3 regions of the Desulfitobacterium chlororespirans DSM 11544 genome follow, and region 3 is predicted to be linked to each of the others. Evidence: riboswitches for the same ligand, from Rfam matches in the RefSeq annotation. Region 3 holds a riboswitch; each other region holds the start of a gene.
The links. A riboswitch is a leader RNA that binds a small molecule or an ion and turns the genes downstream of it on or off. The one in region 3 is predicted to bind cobalamin.

Region 1 (6,014 bases), on a different contig from region 3:
CCAGGGACAGCCGCAGCCCTTTCATGGTTCGGGTAAACATATCCCGGCCCAGCCAATCCGTGCCAAACAAATGTTGCAAGCTGGGCATAAGGTTCTTGCTGGTATTGTTCACGCGAAGATTATCGCTGCTTAAAATAAAGCTAAATATAAGGATCAAACCGATCAGGCAGGCGGAAAAGCCAATCATCCAAATGATCTTTTTGCGCACATTACCTGTTTTTCCCATATCAAGAAGAACGTCCTCTTTCCTTCCTAATTGCTCTAGCATCTTAACTCCCCCCTTTTAATGCGCGGGTCGACAATGGTATTTAAGATGTCGGCAATAAAATTGCCAATAAAGACAAACAAGGAAGCGATTAAAATAATTCCCAGCAGCAGGGGAAGATCTCCTTTTAAGCCGGCGGTGGTCAGAGTGCTGCCCAACCCTGGATAGGCAAATACCTGCTCCGCCAGAACGGAACCGCCGAACAATTCACTGAAATAGGCAAACTGAATGGAAATAGCCGGAATAATGGAGTTGCGGAAACCATGGTTTTTGAAAATTTGCCAGGTTGTTTCTCCCCGTGCTCTGGCAAAGGTAACATATTCCGTATTGAGGATATCGATCATTTTTTCCCGGGTATGCATGGCGATATTGGCAACCCCTAAAAGGCTTAACGTCAAGGCGGGGAGAATGAAATGGCGGAGGCGATCCACCAAAGTAACATCGGCATCCGCTAAACCAATAGGTTTAGTCAGGCCAATCGGAAACATTCCTAACCAAACTGCAAATACAAGCAGTAAAATTAAAGCCAGCAAGAAAGTGGGTATGGAAACTAGAATATAACTGTACCATTTAATAAAGCGATCCAGCAGCTTCCCTCTTCTCATGGCGGCCACCGCTCCCAGTATATAGCCGAAAACACCGGACAAGAGCCATGCTGTTCCCATGAGCGCAAAGGATGTCATGGCTCTGCTTTTAATAATGTCGATAACGGGGACTCTATACAGCTTGGACATACCAAAATCACCCTGCAGCAGGGCCCCTGCCCAGGAAAAATACTGTTCCACAGGAGATTTGTTAACCCCCCAGTATTCCTTCAGCTTTTCCAGCTGTTGCTGCGACATCGAGGTATCACTGATCGCATAGGCATTGACCGGATCAATCGGAGACAAATGGATCAACCAGAAGGTCAGGATGGATAAGCCAAGCATCAGGGTAATCATGCGCAGAAAGCGCCTGAGGATTTTTTGAGACATGAACACAGCACCTCCCGTTTATGTAGCGGCCCCATTCAAACAGGTGCGTTCAAAACGCCAATGCTTCGGGCAGGCGTTTCAGACGCACCTGTTCTGATAGAGCGTTCAGCTTGATTGGCTTTATGGGTTGATTGACCACTCCGTAATATTGCCAAACAGCCCAAATTCATAACCATGGGAATGCATCAGTTGGTTGCCGATATTCACCTTATCATTGACAAGATACAAATGGTCCACCCGGGCCAACCAAACGATGGGAACGTCACCAAGGGGGCTGAAACCGGTTTTTCCATCCCATTGGGCCAGTTTCCAGTACTTGTTGGCTTCCTCCTGGGTAGATGCATGCATGGCTTTATCCAGATGATCATCCACTACAGGATGTATATAGTGAGTCATATTGTTATAACCGTGATTAAGTACCTTCGAGGAATACATGGTATACAATTGATGAGGGTGAAGCCGCCCGCCTCCCCATAAGCAGGCATTGGCCTTGCCCTGGATAAATATTTCATCCCAGGTAGCACCAATGAGATTGATCTTAATACCCAGGCTAAGGGCCTGATCGGCAACAGCTAAGGCGATGTCGCCGCGCAGCTGGTCACTGGAAGGAAAATATAAATCAAATTCTGCCTTCAGCCCGTCCTTCTCGACGATGCCATCCTTGTTGGTATCGGCCCAGCCGGCATCTGCCAGCAACTGTTTGGCCTCTTCAACCCGGCCATCCTCAATGACCGTTTTTTCATTAAACCAGGGTGTGCCGTCCACAATGGAATAGGCAGCCTTTCCGTATCCGTCCATGGTCACATCAATAATTCCCTGACGGCTTAACCCGATGTTCAATGCCTGGCGGATGGCCAAATGAGAGGTAATATCATTGCCGACTTTGACCTCGTTGGCGTTGATATACCCGGTTCCGCCGCTGGGCAGGACAGGAAGAGTAATCCCTCTGGAATCAACGCTTTCCAGAACGTGTAAAGTCATCCCCGGTAGGGTTTGCCCGGCAAATTTGGGAGGAATGTAACAAATATCAACTTGACCGGCCTTGGCCGCTGCAAAAGCGGCATCCTCTTCCAGCAGCAGGAAGGTGAGTTTCTTGAAGTGAGGCTCCTCACCATACCAATAAGGGTTATAGTCCATGATGATTTGTTCGCCGTCATTATACTGGGTTACCTGATAGGGTCCGGAGCCAATGGGATTTTTGGAATAATTGTCATCATAAATATGTTTAGGCACAATACCGATTTCGGAAAGCTGACTGACAAATGTGGAACGTGGCTCTTGCAAAGTAAACACGATGGTATCCTTGCCTGTAATCTCCATTTTATCCACAAAGGAAAGGTCAAAGGCGATGCCGTCTTCTTTCAGCATTTCATAGGTAAACAGGACATCCTCTATGGTAACCGGGTCGCCGTTGGAAAATTTGGCATCATTGCGGATTTTGAAGGTCCAGGTAGTGCCGTCTTTACTCGTCTCAAAAGATTTGGCAAGATCGCCGACAAAGGTTAAGTCCTTCGTGGCTTTAAGCAGCGAGCTGTGGGTTAAGCGGATTTGTCCGATAGCACCCCAGGTCTTTTTCGGATCGAACATCCCATAATCGGCCATTCCCACAGCCAGGACCAGTTCCTCCTTCTTCCCCTCCTCCGGCGCCTTTGAAGTCGTCGGGGAGGGACTGCACCCAGGCAGGCCAACCAAAAGAACGACAACCAGCAGAATCAGCAGGGGAGCGAACCGCTTCCGAAGCAAATGTAACTTGGGCTTGTTCATCTTTTCTACCTCCATAAAAATAGTTAACTCCCTTACCTGCACCTTTGCTCATGGGCGGGGAAACTCCGCTCCTCCCGGCAATTTAGGTATGCTCAAGTAAGTTAGCTGCCTCTAACTATAAAAAAACTCTTATATAATTTCAATTTCTTTCAGCTAATCTTTAGAATTCTTCAGAATCACTGACCCAAAATCATTGACCCAAAACAAAAAAACCTTTTCCAAACGGAAAGGGCTTTCTATCCTGTATTTAATAATAGTGTTCTGAACACGATATCCACCTCCCTAACATCCCGTAGGTTGTTTCGAATCCGGGGCATGAGCAGGTCTCCTGGCTTAAGTTCCTCATTAACTCCCGTCTTCCCGGATATAACTATCCAGTGACCTTATGGTGAGTTAACTCCCTTCTACAGTGGCGGGCACCGCGTCAGCTTTGACTGACTTCCCTTAAGATTTTTCCTCTGAAAAATCGTACTCGTCCCCATATGAAATTATAGATAGAATAAGAAATTTCTTGCCCAATTTCAATGCATTTTAGAGAATCTTTAGAATTCTTCAGAATTACCTTCTTCAGAATCACTCAATCTAAAACAAAAAAAGCGGATACCTCCTGCACGGGGATATCCCTTCTTTTCTTGAAAGCTTAGCCCGAAAGCAATGCCTCATAGCTGCACAGGCTGGTCAGGCGCCCCTGTTCGGTCAGTTTGACCACGCTGTTGTTTAACTCAATACATCCTTCCTTTTGCAAAAGGGCTATCAGATTTTTTGTAAGCTCCCCATCCAGGCGCAAATAACTTTGTATCTCAGCAAGGTTTGCTTCACTTTCCTCATGGTGATAAAGATGAAACAACAGTATCATTTTCGCAAAGCCTATTTTTTGATTGCGGCGTCTGCTCAGCGTGCTCACAAGCCCCCGGCCGGGAGCAAAGATAAAGACCAGCAAGAAAGAAATTCCCGTCATCATGGCCATACAACCGGCGATGGATACGTCCAGCAGGGCTGCCGCCCGATAGCCTAATAAGCCGTTGATGGCCCCGATCGCTCCGCTTAAAATCAACATCCGCTTTAAATCATCGGTAAGCAGATAGGCCGTAACCGGTGGGCCAATCATAAACGCTACCACCAAAATGGAGCCCACCGCCTGAAAAGCCCCTACCGTGGTAAGGGAAACCAGGGTCATCAGGCCGTAATGGACCAGGGTCGGCGCAAAACCCAACACAGAGGCCAGCATGGGATCGAAGGTGGCAAGTTTCAGCTCCTTGAAGAAGATGATGATCACCGCCAGGTTAATAAGCAAAAGAGCCCCTGTGGTATGAATGGCTTTCGCGCCGAGATCCACTCCCCCCACGATCATGCGGTCAAAGGGAGCAAAGGCCAGCTCCCCCAGCAGCACCGAATCAGTGTCCAAATGCACTGAACCCGCATAGCGCGTAATCAAGATAATGGCTATGGAAAAGAGGAGAGGGAATACGATACCGATGGCTGCATCTTCCGCCAAAAGCCGCGTACGCCCCAGCATTTCCGTCAGCCATACGGTGACGACGCCCATTAACGCCGCACCGGCGATCAGAAACGAGGAGGAAAGATCATGGGTGACGAAAAAGGCCAGCACAATGCCCAGCAGAATCGTATGGGTGATGGAATCCGACATCATGGCCATTTTCCGCAGCACCAGAAAGACACCGGGCAGAGCGCAGGCCACCGCCACAATGACGGCAATGAGTTGTATTTCAAATTGTGGGGACATCAGGCCCACTCCCTTCCAGTTTCAGCATCAGCTTATTCTTCCTGTGCCGGTATACCCTGTGCAGAATACCTCTTCCCGGAGCAAACAGAACACTGATCACAACGAGGAGACTGGCGCACACCACAATGGCCGGTCCTGTGGGCAATTTAGGCACCGCAGAGCTGGCGGCGGTTCCCACCACACCGGACACAGCGCCGAAAGCGGCGGCAAGCCAAACCATCACCCCTAACTTATTGGTCCATTGGCGGGCGGCTACGGCCGGACTAATCAACAGTGCACTCATGAGAATGACCCCTACCGTCTGCAGACCGATGATAATGGTCAATACAATCATAAACGACAGCAGTAAGTTCAGCTTTTTGGGGGAAAAGCCCAGATTATGGGCAAAATCACTGTCAAAGACAAAGAGTTTAAATTCTTTCCAGAACACCAGGACAAGGAGCAGCAAAACCGCACCGCAGACGCTCATCAGGATAATGTCCCTTTGCAGTAAGGTGGAAGCCTGGCCGAAAATGAAGCGCTTGAGCCCTGCCTGGTTGGAATTGGGGATCTTTTGCACATAAGTCAGCAGAACCATCCCCAAGCCGAAGAAGAAGGACATCACCAGGGCCAGAGCGCTGTCAAATTTGATGCGGGTGTGCCGGACAATACCCACGATCAGCGCCGTGGCGATCAGTCCGGAGAGCAAGGCCCCCAGAAGCAGGATTTCCGTATTTTTGCTGCCGAGCAGGATAAAGGCGATGACCACGCCGGGCAGGGCGGAGTGGGAAACCCCGTCGCCCAGAAGGCTTTGCTTCCGCAATACGGCAAAGCTTCCCAATACCCCGCTGATCATCCCCAAAAGAGCCGAACCCAAGGACACTGTTTGAAACGTATAGTCATTAAGTAAGGCAAGCCAAGTGTTCATATCACACAACGCTCCTCAAAAGGGCACCGGTACTCCGGTAAGCCATTTTCAAGTTTTCCTCATGAAAAACCTCTTCCACCGGTCCGCTGGCAATCACCCGCAGATTGATCAGGGTCACCCAGTCGAAATAATCGGCCACTGTCTGAAGATCGTGATGGACCACCACCACGGTTTTTCCCTGCTCTTTGAGTTCCTTCAGGAGCAAGACAATGGCTTTTTCCGTTTGGGCATCCACTCCTTTGAAGGGCTCATCCATGAAGTAAATCTCGGCCTCCTGGGCCAGCGCCCGGGCCAGGAACACCCGTTGCTGCTGGCCGCCGGAAAGCTGGCTGATCTGGCGGGAGGCGTATTGCTCCATTC
Region 2 (6,014 bases), on a different contig from region 3:
TAACTGGTGCAATGGGGAGGTAAAAAACCTGGATCGCTGGCACTGGGTCAATATCATTCAACTGGAGTTCGATGAGGAAAAGCAGAAAGCCTATGGAACGATCCTGGATGAAGGCAGACTAAAGAAGATCGATCTGGCATTGTGGCTGAAAACCAGCACATTGGGCGGGGGATTTGTTTATTTCACGACGGCAGGGAGCGTTTAGTGCTCTTACTCTGATTTCTTTCTTTATCCCTGTTTGAGAAATGGATATAATAAGGCTATTGGGTTGTCTTTTGATGCTAATACGAGAAGGTATCAGTGAAAAGATTGAAGAACTATAACGAGAAATATAATGAGAAACTTAATGAGGAGAGAGCTATGAGCAGTGACTTCACTTCCCGTCCACCTCAAAAACACCATTGGAAGATATGGTGGGAATTAATTCGTCCCCACACTTTGACGGCCGCCACAGTTCCGGTTCTGCTGGGATCGGTTCTGGCCTTGCTGGAGGGGAAGACCCATCTTCTGCTTTTTGCCGCTATGATGATCGCCAGTCTGCTCATTCAGGCGGCAACCAATCTTTTTAATGAATACTACGATTATAAGCGGGGATTGGATACGGAGAAATCGGTGGGCATTGGCGGCGGCATTGTGCGTCATGGTATGGCTCCCGGCCTGATTATGACCCTTGCTCTGAGTATGTATGCTATCTCGGTACTGCTGGGCGTCTATATCTGTGCTTCTTCCTCCTGGTGGCTGGCAGCGGTGGGGTCCTTGTGCATGCTGATGGGCTATCTTTATACCGGCGGTCCTTATCCTATTTCCTATACTCCCTTGGGAGAGCTGTTTTCCGGTTTGTTTATGGGCTTTCTGATCATCCTCATTGCCTTTTTTATTCAGACCGGTTATGTTTCAAGTACGGCCGTTTTAGTGGCGGTTCCCAGCGGGATTTTAGTAGGGTTGATCAATCTAAGCAATAATTTGCGGGACCGGGATGGGGATAAGGCCAACGGACGCAAAACCATTCCCGTTCTATTGGGACCGGAAAAGACGATCGTATTTATGGGGATCATGTTTGCCGTTGCTTATCTCTGGATCGTGGGGCTGGTGGTGGTCCGGCTTATTACCCCCTGGGCCCTTGTGGCCTTACTGAGCATACCCAAAGCGAGGCAGGCGACGAAAGGCTTTGTGGGGAAGGTGGAACCCATTACCATGATGCCTGCTATGAAAGCGACCGGACAGACCAATACCTTTTTTGGTTTGCTGCTGGCTCTGGGGCTGTTGGTGGGGTATTTTCTCTAATGTACGGACTTTAAAGAAGAGAGCAACCCGCCTGAGGCGGGTTTTCCTTTACACTATCAGCAAGTATAAGCTTACGCTATATACTTTCCAAGCATAAGTGCAACCAGCGATTTCGCCTCATTGGTAAGCATGCGTTTAAAGCACGGCGAAGCCGGGTTTTCTTTATTATGCTAAAGGCAATCCTTAACGGAATCCTGGGGTTACGCTCAGGGTTAATGAAAGATTGAGAGGAGAGGGAGGGGAAAGATAATGAGGGTTCCGGAGCAAAAGACAGGTGTTTTTTCCTGGTTTGGGTTTGTCCTGCCCTTCGGGGAGAGAATCTCATTAATACAGGAGGCGGGGTTTACAGGGACCTCTCTTTGGTGGGAAGATGAAGAGGAACCCTTTCCTATGCCCAAGGAAAGGATGCCGGCCTTAGTACGGGAAAGAGGATTAATCCTGGAGAACATTCATGTACCCTGGTGTGATGCCAATGCACTGTGGTCGGATGAGCAAGCTTTGCGCGGAGAGATCATCGCCAGGCATAAGCAATGGATAGAGGATTGTGCACGGTTTGAGATTCCTTTGCTGGTGATGCATTTATGCGATGGGGAAAACCCGCCGCAGCCCAATGAGTACGGGTTGGCAAGTATGGGGGAACTGGCCGGGGCTGCGGAGAGACAGGGAGTCAGGATTGCCGTGGAAAACACCCGTCGCAGGGACAGTGTGGAGTATGTGCTGGGGCAGATTGCTTCCCCGGCCCTGGGTTTTTGCTTTGACAGCTCTCATCACCGGCTGACGGATCAGGAGGATTTTCACCTGCTGAGAGCCTGGGGTAACCGCCTGATGGCTACTCATTTTTCCGACAATGACGGGGTGGAGGACCGGCATTGGCTGCCCGGTCATGGTGTGATCGATTGGGCTAAAGTTGCCGGGGCCTTTCCGAAAGGTTATCAAGATTTTCTCACCCTGGAAGTATACCCTAATCCTCAGGAAAGACAAGGGAAGCCCCAGGAATTCCTGGAGAGGGCTTACGATAGAATCAGCGGAGTCAGGATTTTGATTGAGAATTCTTAACAGTCTGTGCAAACTGTTATAGGTATGTTATATTTGTTATATATTAATGAAATTTCATAGAAATTGGGATGAGTGATTCTGTTTGCAGGAAAGAAAACAAACAGGATTGAAAAGGGAAGTCAGTTAAAGCTGATGCGGTGCCCGCCACTGTAAAAGGGAGTCAACCATAAGATGTCACTGGATAGTTTATCCGGGAAGGCCTGAGTTGATGATGATCTTAAGCCAGGAGACCTGCTCATCTCCCCAAAGTAAGATTACCTACGGGATGTTAGGGAGGTGGATTTTTGTGTCGTCGTTGAACAACTTGGATACAAGCTAGCCTTCTAAGCCCTTCCGTTAGTGAAGGGTTTTTTTATTTGCAGTAATTTGAATCAGAGTGAAAGGCTACTTAAGGAATGGTAAATCATGATGTTTTAGAGGAGGATACTTATGCAAGTTTTGACCAAGCTTAACCTTAAACGGATATTAGCCCTCTGCCTGTCTGTCTTTGTGCTGTTGTCTGCGGCAGGGTGCACTAATTCAAGTACGCCGACCGGTGGCAGCAGTCCGGCAGCTGCCCCTTCCCCAGTGGATAAGGATGCCGAAATTGTCCTGGGAGGATACCGCAATCTTGCTCCCGGTGAAAAAGACGGATATTATTGCAGTGCTATTCTTTACGTGTGGGAACCCCTGATTAAGCAGGATGATCATGGGGCGCCCCTTCCCGGCCTGGCCGATAGCTGGGAAATGTCTGCGGACGGCAAGGAATGGACCTTTCATCTGCGGCAGGGGGTGGTATTCCATGATGGGGAAATGCTGAATGCAGATGCTGTCATCGCCAATTTCGACAGGATGAAACTGGGGGTGAAAACCTCATCGTTCTATCCTCTGGATATTAATGCTCATTATCCGGAATTAAAAGAATACGCTAAGGTCGGCGACTATGGGATCAAATTGACATTTGAGAATCCTGCGCCAACCCAGCTCTATAATATGGTTAGCTTCGGCAGTGCCATCTATAGCCCTAAATGCTTTGATGAGGAAGGGAATTTCCAAGGCATCGCCCAGGGCACAGGGCCTTTCCGGATAGTGGAAAATGTGAAAGATCAATATGTTTTGCTGGAGCGCAATGAGAATTATTATGGGGAAAAAGCTAAGGCGAAGGCTGTCCGGGTGAAAGTCATTCCTGACGCAGACACTCGCTTCTCCGCCTTGAAAGCAGGGGAAATCCTTGGAGTAATGGACTTGAGCGCTATACCGGCTTCTTTAGCGGTAGAGTTAAAAGATCAATCTCAATTTGCACTGACCACGACAAAATCCACCATGATTCGTTTTCTCGGGGTCAATGGAACCCAATTCCCCTTCGATGATGTACGGATGCGTCAAGCGGTCAGTTTAGCTTTGGACCGTCAGTCCCTGGTCGATGATCTCTATAGCGGGTATGGAACCCCGACGACCAATATCCTGAATTACAGTACTCCTTTTTATACAGATATTCCCGTAGAAGAAAATCTTGAGAAAGCGAAAGCCCTTGCTAAGGAAGTGCTGGGAGATCAGCGCCATAAAATAGTCTATATGATTAACGGTGCTGAAACGACTCAGAAAATGGAGGCTGAACTGATTTCGTCCTGGCTTTCTCAAATCGGTTTGGATGTGGAGATTAAGGCCATGGAGTATGCTACCATGCGGGAGGAGATGAAAGCGGGGCACCATCATCTGGCCCGTCTTCAGCAGGGACTTTCCAACAGCGAGGCTTCAACGATTTTCAGACGCTTTATGCTTTCCACAGGAGATCATAACAAGAATTACAGTCTGGGTTACACTAGTCCTGAAGTTGAAGGGTTGATGAAAGAAGCGGCATCCTCTCTTGAACTGGAAAAACGCACCGCTATCTATAATCAAATCCAACGAATTTCCACGGAAGAACTGCCGGTCATTCCTCTTTTTAATGATGTGACTTTGATGGCTTACAGCACAAAACTAACCAACTACGAAGCTAAGCTTTATGGGCTGGAGCTGCCGAAAGTGGAATGGGCTGAATAGGGAATGAGCCGCTATATCAGCCAAAGAATTGCCTCACTGATACCGGTGTTGTTCGGCATTACTTTGCTCGCCTTTGCGCTGGGGGTAATTTCCCCCGGCGACCCGGCGGAAATTGCTTTAAGCCGGGGCGGTATGTCCGAACCAACTCAGGAGCAAATCGCGGTGATGAGGGAAAAGATGGGGCTGAATGAGCCCTTGCCTGTCCAGTATCTTCACTGGGCAACCAATGCCTTGCGGGGGGATCTGGGCATTTCCTATTCGACACAGGAACCTGTGGGAGAGGAGCTGGGCCGGCGCCTGCCGATAACCTTGCAGCTGGCCGGATATGCTGTGGTTCTGGCCTGTACCGGCGGGATTCTGATGGGAATTCTGGCTGCCATGTACAAAGATCGGGGCCTTGATCATAGCCTTATGGGTTTGACGAACGTGATGCTTTCTTTCCCCGGGTTCTGGCTGTCCCTTTTGCTGATTCTTTTGTTTGCAGAGATACTGGGCTGGCTGCCGACCAGTGGAGTCGGGGGAGTCAGGCATATGCTGATGCCGGCGGCAGCTCTCTCCTGTGCCACAACGGCAACGGTGGCCCGGTTAACCCGCTCCGCCCTGCTGGCGGAATTCGGGAAACAGTATTTTCTGGCTGCCAATGCCAGAGGAATCAGTAAGTATCGCTTGATTGTGAGAAATGCTCTGCCCAACGGGATAGTGCCGGTCATTACCTTGTTGGGAAACTACATAGGGGGAATACTGGGCGGCTCCGTCGTGGTGGAAACCATCTTTGCCCTCCCGGGAGTGGGCAGCTATGCCATCGAAGCCATCTATGCCCGGGATTATCCGGCACTGCAAGGCTATGTACTCCTTACGGGAGTGCTTTTTGTTACCATTACCCTGATGGTGGACTTGGTTAGTTTGGCCTTAAATCCGAAAATCAGGCTGGGAGGGAAGCGGTTATGAGAAGAAAAGTCAGGCTAAAAGCGGTCCTCGTTCTCACCCTTCTCTTCATAATTATTGTTGCCAGCATAGGTGCGCCTCTGCTTGCTCCGTTTTCGCCCACGGCTACGGATATGTCGGTACGCCTGCAGGGACCGTCCTGGGAGCATCCTCTGGGAACCGACGCTCTGGGTCGGGATATGCTAAGCCGCGCCCTGTATGGGGGAAGGGCCTCTATGCTGCTGGCCCTGACCGCCACGGTATTATCCATGTCCTGCGGAATGATAGTAGGGATAGCAGCCGGGTATTACGGGGGGCCGGTGGATTGGCTGATCACCATCCTGGCCAATATTTTTCAAGGACTTCCCGGGACCTGTTTCATGATTGCTGTGGCGGGAGTGCTGGGTCCAAGTATTCAGAGCCTTTTGCTGGCCTTGGTATTCACTTCATGGGCAGGATTTTCCCGGATTGTCAGAACGGAAGTATTGCGCCAGCGGGAGGAACCCTATGTTGAGGGGATGCGCTGCCTGGGAAGCAGTGACCTGCGGCTGATCATCCGGCACATCCTTCCTAATATCATGAACACACTGCTGATTCTTTTTACAACACGGGTAGGCAGGAGTGTGCTGACCATAGCTGCCCTGAGCTTTTTAGGCTTAGGGGTCCAGCCGCCTACACCGGATTGGAGTGTCATGATCAATGACGCGCGCCTCCATTACCGCAGTGCC
Region 3 (6,014 bases):
AAGCTATAATTAGGAATAGGTGGAAATTAAAAAGTCGCCGTGACCTGAAAGTGTTGACGCACTTCCAGGCACGAGCAGGTGGGATGAGCACCTACACGTAACAGTCCAGCTGTCCACGACGACATTCTTATTATACAACGCTGCCCGTTTCTGTACAAGCAGGATGCCTGTGCCACGGGTGAGGCGGGTATAGTGGGATGTTGGCAGGGAGCAGACTGTGCGGCTTCACGCAGCAGGAGATTCAGCCTATTCCTGACCCAGGCAGCGGAAAGGAACGGTTCGCATATCGGTTATGCGGACGGCTTTTCTGTTCACAACCGGTTTGTTTCCGGTTGAATGGGGTCGGGTGTTTGGGATTCAGCAGATAACGAAGCATAGCGCATGTGTAGGGTGAAAAAACCTCGCATGCGTTTTTTAATTTCCCCTATCAAAGCAGACGGCAGGACCGGGTTAAGACCCGGAGCCTTGCCGCTGCTTGGAATAGGGGGTATAGATCAGGATGACGGATTATGAAAAGATGTATTTTCAGCTTGCAGCCAAAGTTGCCGATGCCGTAGATATCCTTTTAAAAGCCCAGGAGCAGGGAGAAATGGAATTCATGGATGGTGAGCCTTCGCTCATCAAAGTCATTGCCTTTAAAGGTGAAAACGGTGATTCCGAGTAGGGAGAAGATGAAAAAAGACCTTGGCCAGAGAGCATATCACATCTCAACGGCAAAGGTCTTTTTTGTTTTGTGAATTTAAGACAAGGCCAGAACAACCTTCCTCTGTCTCAGACTTTCCTGCACATCGATAACCCGCTGGTTCTCCGAACCTCTGAAGGGTAAAAGGAGGTTCCTTTCAGCCAAGTGGAAAGGCCCGTCCACCAGGAGGTCCGTCTGTTCCAGCAAGCGAGCCCAGGCGGGGTTCTGTTCACTTGAGGCAGTGAGTTCTTCATAGGTATATCCTGAGTAAGTCATGACATGGAAGCCTTTCTGCCGGGCGGATTGTGCCAGCAAGGCAAAGCCGACCGCCTGGGCAAAGGGTTCCCCGCCGCTTAAGGTGATGCCGTCAAGGAGGGGATTCATGGCCAAACGCTGGAGAATTTCCGCGATGGCGACACTTTTTCCTCCTTCGTAAGCATGGGTCTCAGGATTATGGCAGCCGGGGCAGTGGTGGGGGCAGCCCTGGGCAAACACCACCAGGCGTATGCCCGGGCCATCCACAATGGACTCCTCGATGATTCCTGCGATCCGGATGCGGGGGTCCATCTTAAAGCAAACCTTTCTCGGCAAAGGAGAAGTCAAGGCAATTCAGGTGTTTAATCCGATCCCGGACTTCGGCTTTTTTGGCGTCGTTAAAGCGATCCAAGGTTCCCACCAGATAGCCTGTGATGCGGCGGATGCGCTCAAAGGGGGTGGAGCTTTCCTCGCGGCCGCAGCGAGGGCATTCGTTGCCGATGATTCCTGTATATCCGCAGACGGGATCCCGATCCACAGGATGATTGACGGCGCCGAAGCCGATGCCGGATTCTTTCATGCAACGGACAATTTTCTCAAAAGCCTCCAGATTTTGAGTGGGATCACCATCGACCTCCACATAAGTGATATGGCCGGCGTTGGTCAGCTCATGATAGGGAGCTTCAATCCTGATTTTGTGAAAGGCGCTGATGGGGAAACTGACGGGGATATGGAAGCTGTTGGTGTAGTATTCTTTGTCCGTGATACCGGGGATGCTGCCGAAAAGCTCCTGATCCATTTTGATGAAGCGACCGGAGAGGCCTTCGGCAGGAGTGGCTAAGAGAGAGAAATTCAGCCCGTATTCCCGTCCTGCTTCATCCATGCGTCGGCGCAGCTGTTGAACAATCTCCAGTCCCAGCTCCCGTGCCTCTTCCGATTCCCCGTGATGCTGCCCAGTTAAAACCATAAGGCATTCAGCCAGTCCGATAAAGCCCATGGAAAGGGTGCCGTGCTTCAGCACTTCGCGAATTTCATCATCCCAGCCCAGTTGGTCGGAATCCAGCCAGATCCCTTGTCCCATGAGAAAGGGAAAGTTCTTGACTTTTTTACGGGCTTGAATTTCAAAACGTTCCAGGAGCTGGTTGATAATCAGGTCGATTTTCTCATCCAGCATGGCGAAGAATTCAGTGCGGTTTTGGTGGCTTTTCAGGGCAAGACGGGGGAGGTTAATGGTGGTGAAGCTGAGATTTCCCCGTCCAAAGATGGTTTCCCGGGAAGTGTCATAAATATTGCCGATAACCCTGGTGCGGCAGCCCATGTAGGCAATCTCCGTCTCAGGCCTGCCCGGGACATAGTACTGCAGGTTAAAGGGAGCATCAATAAAGGAGAAGTTGGGGAAGAGTCTTTTGGCACTGACCCGGCAGGCCAGCTGGAATAAATCGTAGTTAGGATCACTGGGATTATAATTAATCCCTTCTTTCACTTTGAAGATATGGATAGGGAAGATAGGGGTCTCGCCATTGCCCAGACCTGCTTCTGTGGCCAGGAGCAGGTTTTTGACCACCATACGGCCTTCCGGGGTGGTGTCCGTGCCATAATTGAGGGAGCTGAAGGGAATTTGGGCTCCGGCACGGCTGTGCATGGTATTGAGGTTATGGACCAGGGCTTCCATAGCCTGATAAGTTTTTTTATCCGTCTCGGCGAGAGCTTTTTTGACAGCAAACTCTTGGGCTTTGCGGATGGTAGGCCTATCCAGATTAAGGTTAGGAAGGGTTAGAAGCAGTGCGGCTTCCTGTTCAAAATAGTCCGGATCAGGGGAAAGGGTGGGTGTAGGCCCGCCTTGGTTGACAAGGGCGATGAATACATCTTTGAGATGGGCTTCCAGCTCCTCCTGATCCACATCCTGATGGATTAAAAGCTCGCAGGCTTTAAGCAGGTTTTGCCTGTAAAGCTTAATATAGGTTTTGGCTACTCCCGGAGCCATACCGTAATCAAAATTAGGAATGCTTTGGCCGCCGTGTTGGTCGTTTTGGTTGGATTGGATAGCGATACAAGCCAAAGCGCTGTAGCTCTGGATATCGTTAGGTTCTCTTAAGAAGCCGTGGCCGGTCCCAAAGCCCTCTTTGAAAAGTTTTATAATATCGATCTGGCAGCAGGTGGTGGTGAGGGTGAGAAAATCCATATCATGGATGTGAATATCCCCTTCTTTGTGGGCTTTAGAGTGTTCGGGCTTTAGGACAAACATCTCATTAAACTGTTTAGCTCCTTCGGAGCCGTAGCGCAGCATGGTGCCCATGGCGGTATCTCCGTCAATGTTGGCATTTTCCCGCTTCATATCATTGTCTTTGGCTTCTTTAAAAGTCAGCTCCTCATAGACCTTCATAAGCCGGGTATCCATTTCCCGGACACGGGTCCGTTCCGCCCGATAGAGAATGAATTCTTTGGCTGTGCGGGCGTGGCCTCTTTCGATCAGGATCTTTTCCACAGCATCCTGAATTTCTTCCACAGAGGGGACTTTTTTATGTAGGTTAACCTCAAGGTAGTTGACCACTTCTTCAGCAAGAAGGAGAGAGGATTGATAGTCCTTGCCTCCCGTGGCACTGGCCGCCTTAAAGATAGCGTTGGCTATTTTTTCAATGTTAAAAGGAGCTTCCCGTCCGTCGCGCTTGCGAATCTTAGTAATCAAATAAAATCTCCCTCTTTTCTCCATTTTATTACTGGCGTCTATTCTGTTCTATTACCGGTGTCTATTCCGTTCCGATAAAGAAAACCCCGAAAGCACTGCTTTCGCACTTTGTTGCTTCGCCCGAAGACACTGTCGACCCACTTGTTTACTTTAAACGTATGTTTGCAAATAAGGCGAAGTCGCTGGTTGCACTTATGCTTAGAAAGTATACAGAGCAAGCTTATACTTTCTGACAGTGAAATAAAAACTTCCCGACAGAGATGTCGAGAAGCTAAAAACAACATGCCGTTAGCAGCCCAACATACTCTATCTTCCGTAGAGTTGGTGGTATACACATAGGCAGGTCTTCTGACTTAGGATCATCTATACTTCTTACCTTCCCGAAAACCTTTTCAGTGGTAATGCCAAGAAGCATATTCCCCTTACAGCGGCGGGACCGTGCCGGTCTCTAACCGGCTTCCCTTTTCAACTGTGGTTGTACAGTCACCTATGAGATTCCTTATTAATGAACTAGTCTCATTATACATCAAAATCTCGTTGAACACCATATATAGATGAAAATTTATAAAAAAACACTATATATAGGGGTGCGCAACCTAAAACCAGTTGAGCCAAGACTGATAAAATCATATCTTAAAAGCAAGGGGACTGTCAACGATCTAAATCACATTATCTAATTAAATGAGCCTTAAATAAGCAAAATTATATTACCTAAATTACATTATCTCACCATGATATTTCTGCAAGGATTTAACCACGGTCTTATTGGCAGCCGCCTCCTGAGACGCGGCAATTCCTTTGGCACTGGCTAAGGCGGCGGGGGTGGTGGTGATATAAGGGATCTTGTACTTAATGGCGGTTTTGCGGATGTAAGAATCATCTTTGAGACTGCGTTTGCCGATAGGAGTGTTAATGACCAATTGGATCTCGCCGTTCATGATACCATCGGGGATATTGGGACGGCCTTCCTCGATTTTGTGGATGAATTCGGCTTCAATGCCATGATCCTGAAGGAATTTCCGGGTCCCCTGAGTGGCCTTGATCTTAAAGCCCAGCTTGAGAAATTCCCGGGCGGTTTCGATTAACCCTGAAGAGCGGTCCTGTTCGGCAATACTCATAAGCACGGTTCCGCTGAAGGGCAGGGGGGAGTGGGTTGCTTCCTGGGCTTTGAAATAGGCCAGACCGAAGGAATCTGCCATGCCCAGAACCTCTCCGGTGGAACGCATTTCCGGGCCGAGGACGGGATCCACTTCAGGGAATTTGTCAAAGGGGAAGACCGCTTCTTTGACACCGTAATGGGTGATCTGAGCAGGCTTAAAGTTTGCTGCGATATCCGTCTTTTCCCCGGTGTAATCAGCCAGAATCAACTCCGTGGCCAGCTTGGCCATAGGGGTATTGCAGATTTTCGAGACCAGAGGTACGGTACGGGAAGCTCTGGGGTTGGCTTCCAGGACGTAGACCTTATCCTCAGCGATGGCGTACTGGATATTCATGAGTCCTACCACATGAAGTTCCTGGGCAATCCGCTGGGTATAATCGATAATGGTGCGCAAATGGTGATCGGCAATGGTCAGAGGGGGAATGACGCAGGCACTGTCTCCGGAATGGATCCCTGCCAGCTCGATGTGCTCCATGACGGCAGGAACGAAAGCATGGCTACCGTCCGAGACGGCGTCGGCCTCTGCTTCAATGGCATTTTCCAGAAACTTATCAATAAGAATGGGGCGTTCCGGAGTGATGTCCACGGCGGCGGCCACATACTCCCGCAATTGCTCTTCATCAAAGACAATCTCCATGCCCCGGCCCCCCAGGACATAGGAAGGACGAACCATGACGGGATAACCGATGGTCTCCGCCACGGCCCAAGCTTCCTCAAGGGTACTGGCCATACCTGCCTGGGGCATGGGGATAGCCAGCTTTTCCATCATTTTGCGGAACTGATCCCGGTCTTCGGCCTGGTCGATGACTTCCGGTACGGTACCAAGGATTCTTACCCCGGCCTCCTGGAGCTGGGCGGCGATATTCAGGGGTGTTTGACCTCCGAATTGAACGATGGCGCCGATGGGGCGTTCTTTTTCATAGATGCTTAAGACATCTTCCACAGTCAGGGGCTCGAAATAGAGCTTATCCGAGGTGTCATAATCAGTGGATACGGTCTCAGGGTTGCAGTTAATCATGATGGTTTCATAGCCCAGGTCCTTTAAGGCGAAAGCGGCATGAACACAGCAGTAGTCAAATTCGATGCCCTGGCCGATGCGGTTGGGGCCGCCGCCCAGGATGAGGACCTTTTCCTTCTGACTGGTGGTGACCTTGTCCGGGGCATTATAGGTGGAGTAATAATAGGCGGCGTTGTTAACTCCGCTTACAGGAACGGCATCCCAGGCCTGGGTC

Region 1: it holds a riboswitch for cobalamin, as region 3 does, so the genes downstream of both, BUA14_RS09970 (ABC transporter substrate-binding protein) here and BUA14_RS02500 (anaerobic ribonucleoside triphosphate reductase) in region 3, are expected to answer to the same signal.
Region 2: it holds a riboswitch for cobalamin, as region 3 does, so the genes downstream of both, BUA14_RS18145 (ABC transporter substrate-binding protein) here and BUA14_RS02500 (anaerobic ribonucleoside triphosphate reductase) in region 3, are expected to answer to the same signal.

The regions. Positions count from the first base shown of each region.
Region 1 covers NZ_FRDN01000006.1:341,319-347,332, reverse strand. Annotated here, with positions in the region: gene BUA14_RS09980 (ABC transporter permease) at 1-268, opposite strand, end outside; gene BUA14_RS09975 (ABC transporter permease) at 262-1,239, opposite strand; gene BUA14_RS09970 (ABC transporter substrate-binding protein) at 1,360-3,003, opposite strand; cobalamin riboswitch at 3,305-3,494, opposite strand; gene BUA14_RS09965 (metal ABC transporter permease) at 3,644-4,747, opposite strand; gene BUA14_RS09960 (metal ABC transporter permease) at 4,731-5,654, opposite strand; gene BUA14_RS09955 (metal ABC transporter ATP-binding protein) at 5,656-6,014, opposite strand, start outside.
Region 2 covers NZ_FRDN01000011.1:195,151-201,164, forward strand. Annotated here, with positions in the region: gene BUA14_RS18130 (hypothetical protein) at 1-205, shown strand, start outside; gene BUA14_RS18135 (1,4-dihydroxy-2-naphthoate polyprenyltransferase) at 361-1,284, shown strand; gene BUA14_RS18140 (sugar phosphate isomerase/epimerase family protein) at 1,534-2,340, shown strand; cobalamin riboswitch at 2,394-2,593, shown strand; gene BUA14_RS18145 (ABC transporter substrate-binding protein) at 2,770-4,362, shown strand; gene BUA14_RS18150 (ABC transporter permease) at 4,366-5,310, shown strand; gene BUA14_RS18155 (ABC transporter permease) at 5,307-6,014, shown strand, end outside.
Region 3 covers NZ_FRDN01000003.1:559,913-565,926, reverse strand. Annotated here, with positions in the region: gene BUA14_RS28395 (hypothetical protein) at 193-336, shown strand; gene BUA14_RS27770 (hypothetical protein) at 500-664, shown strand; gene nrdG (anaerobic ribonucleoside-triphosphate reductase activating protein) at 740-1,249, opposite strand; gene BUA14_RS02500 (anaerobic ribonucleoside triphosphate reductase) at 1,251-3,623, opposite strand; cobalamin riboswitch at 3,945-4,129, opposite strand; gene carB (carbamoyl-phosphate synthase large subunit) at 4,340-6,014, opposite strand, start outside.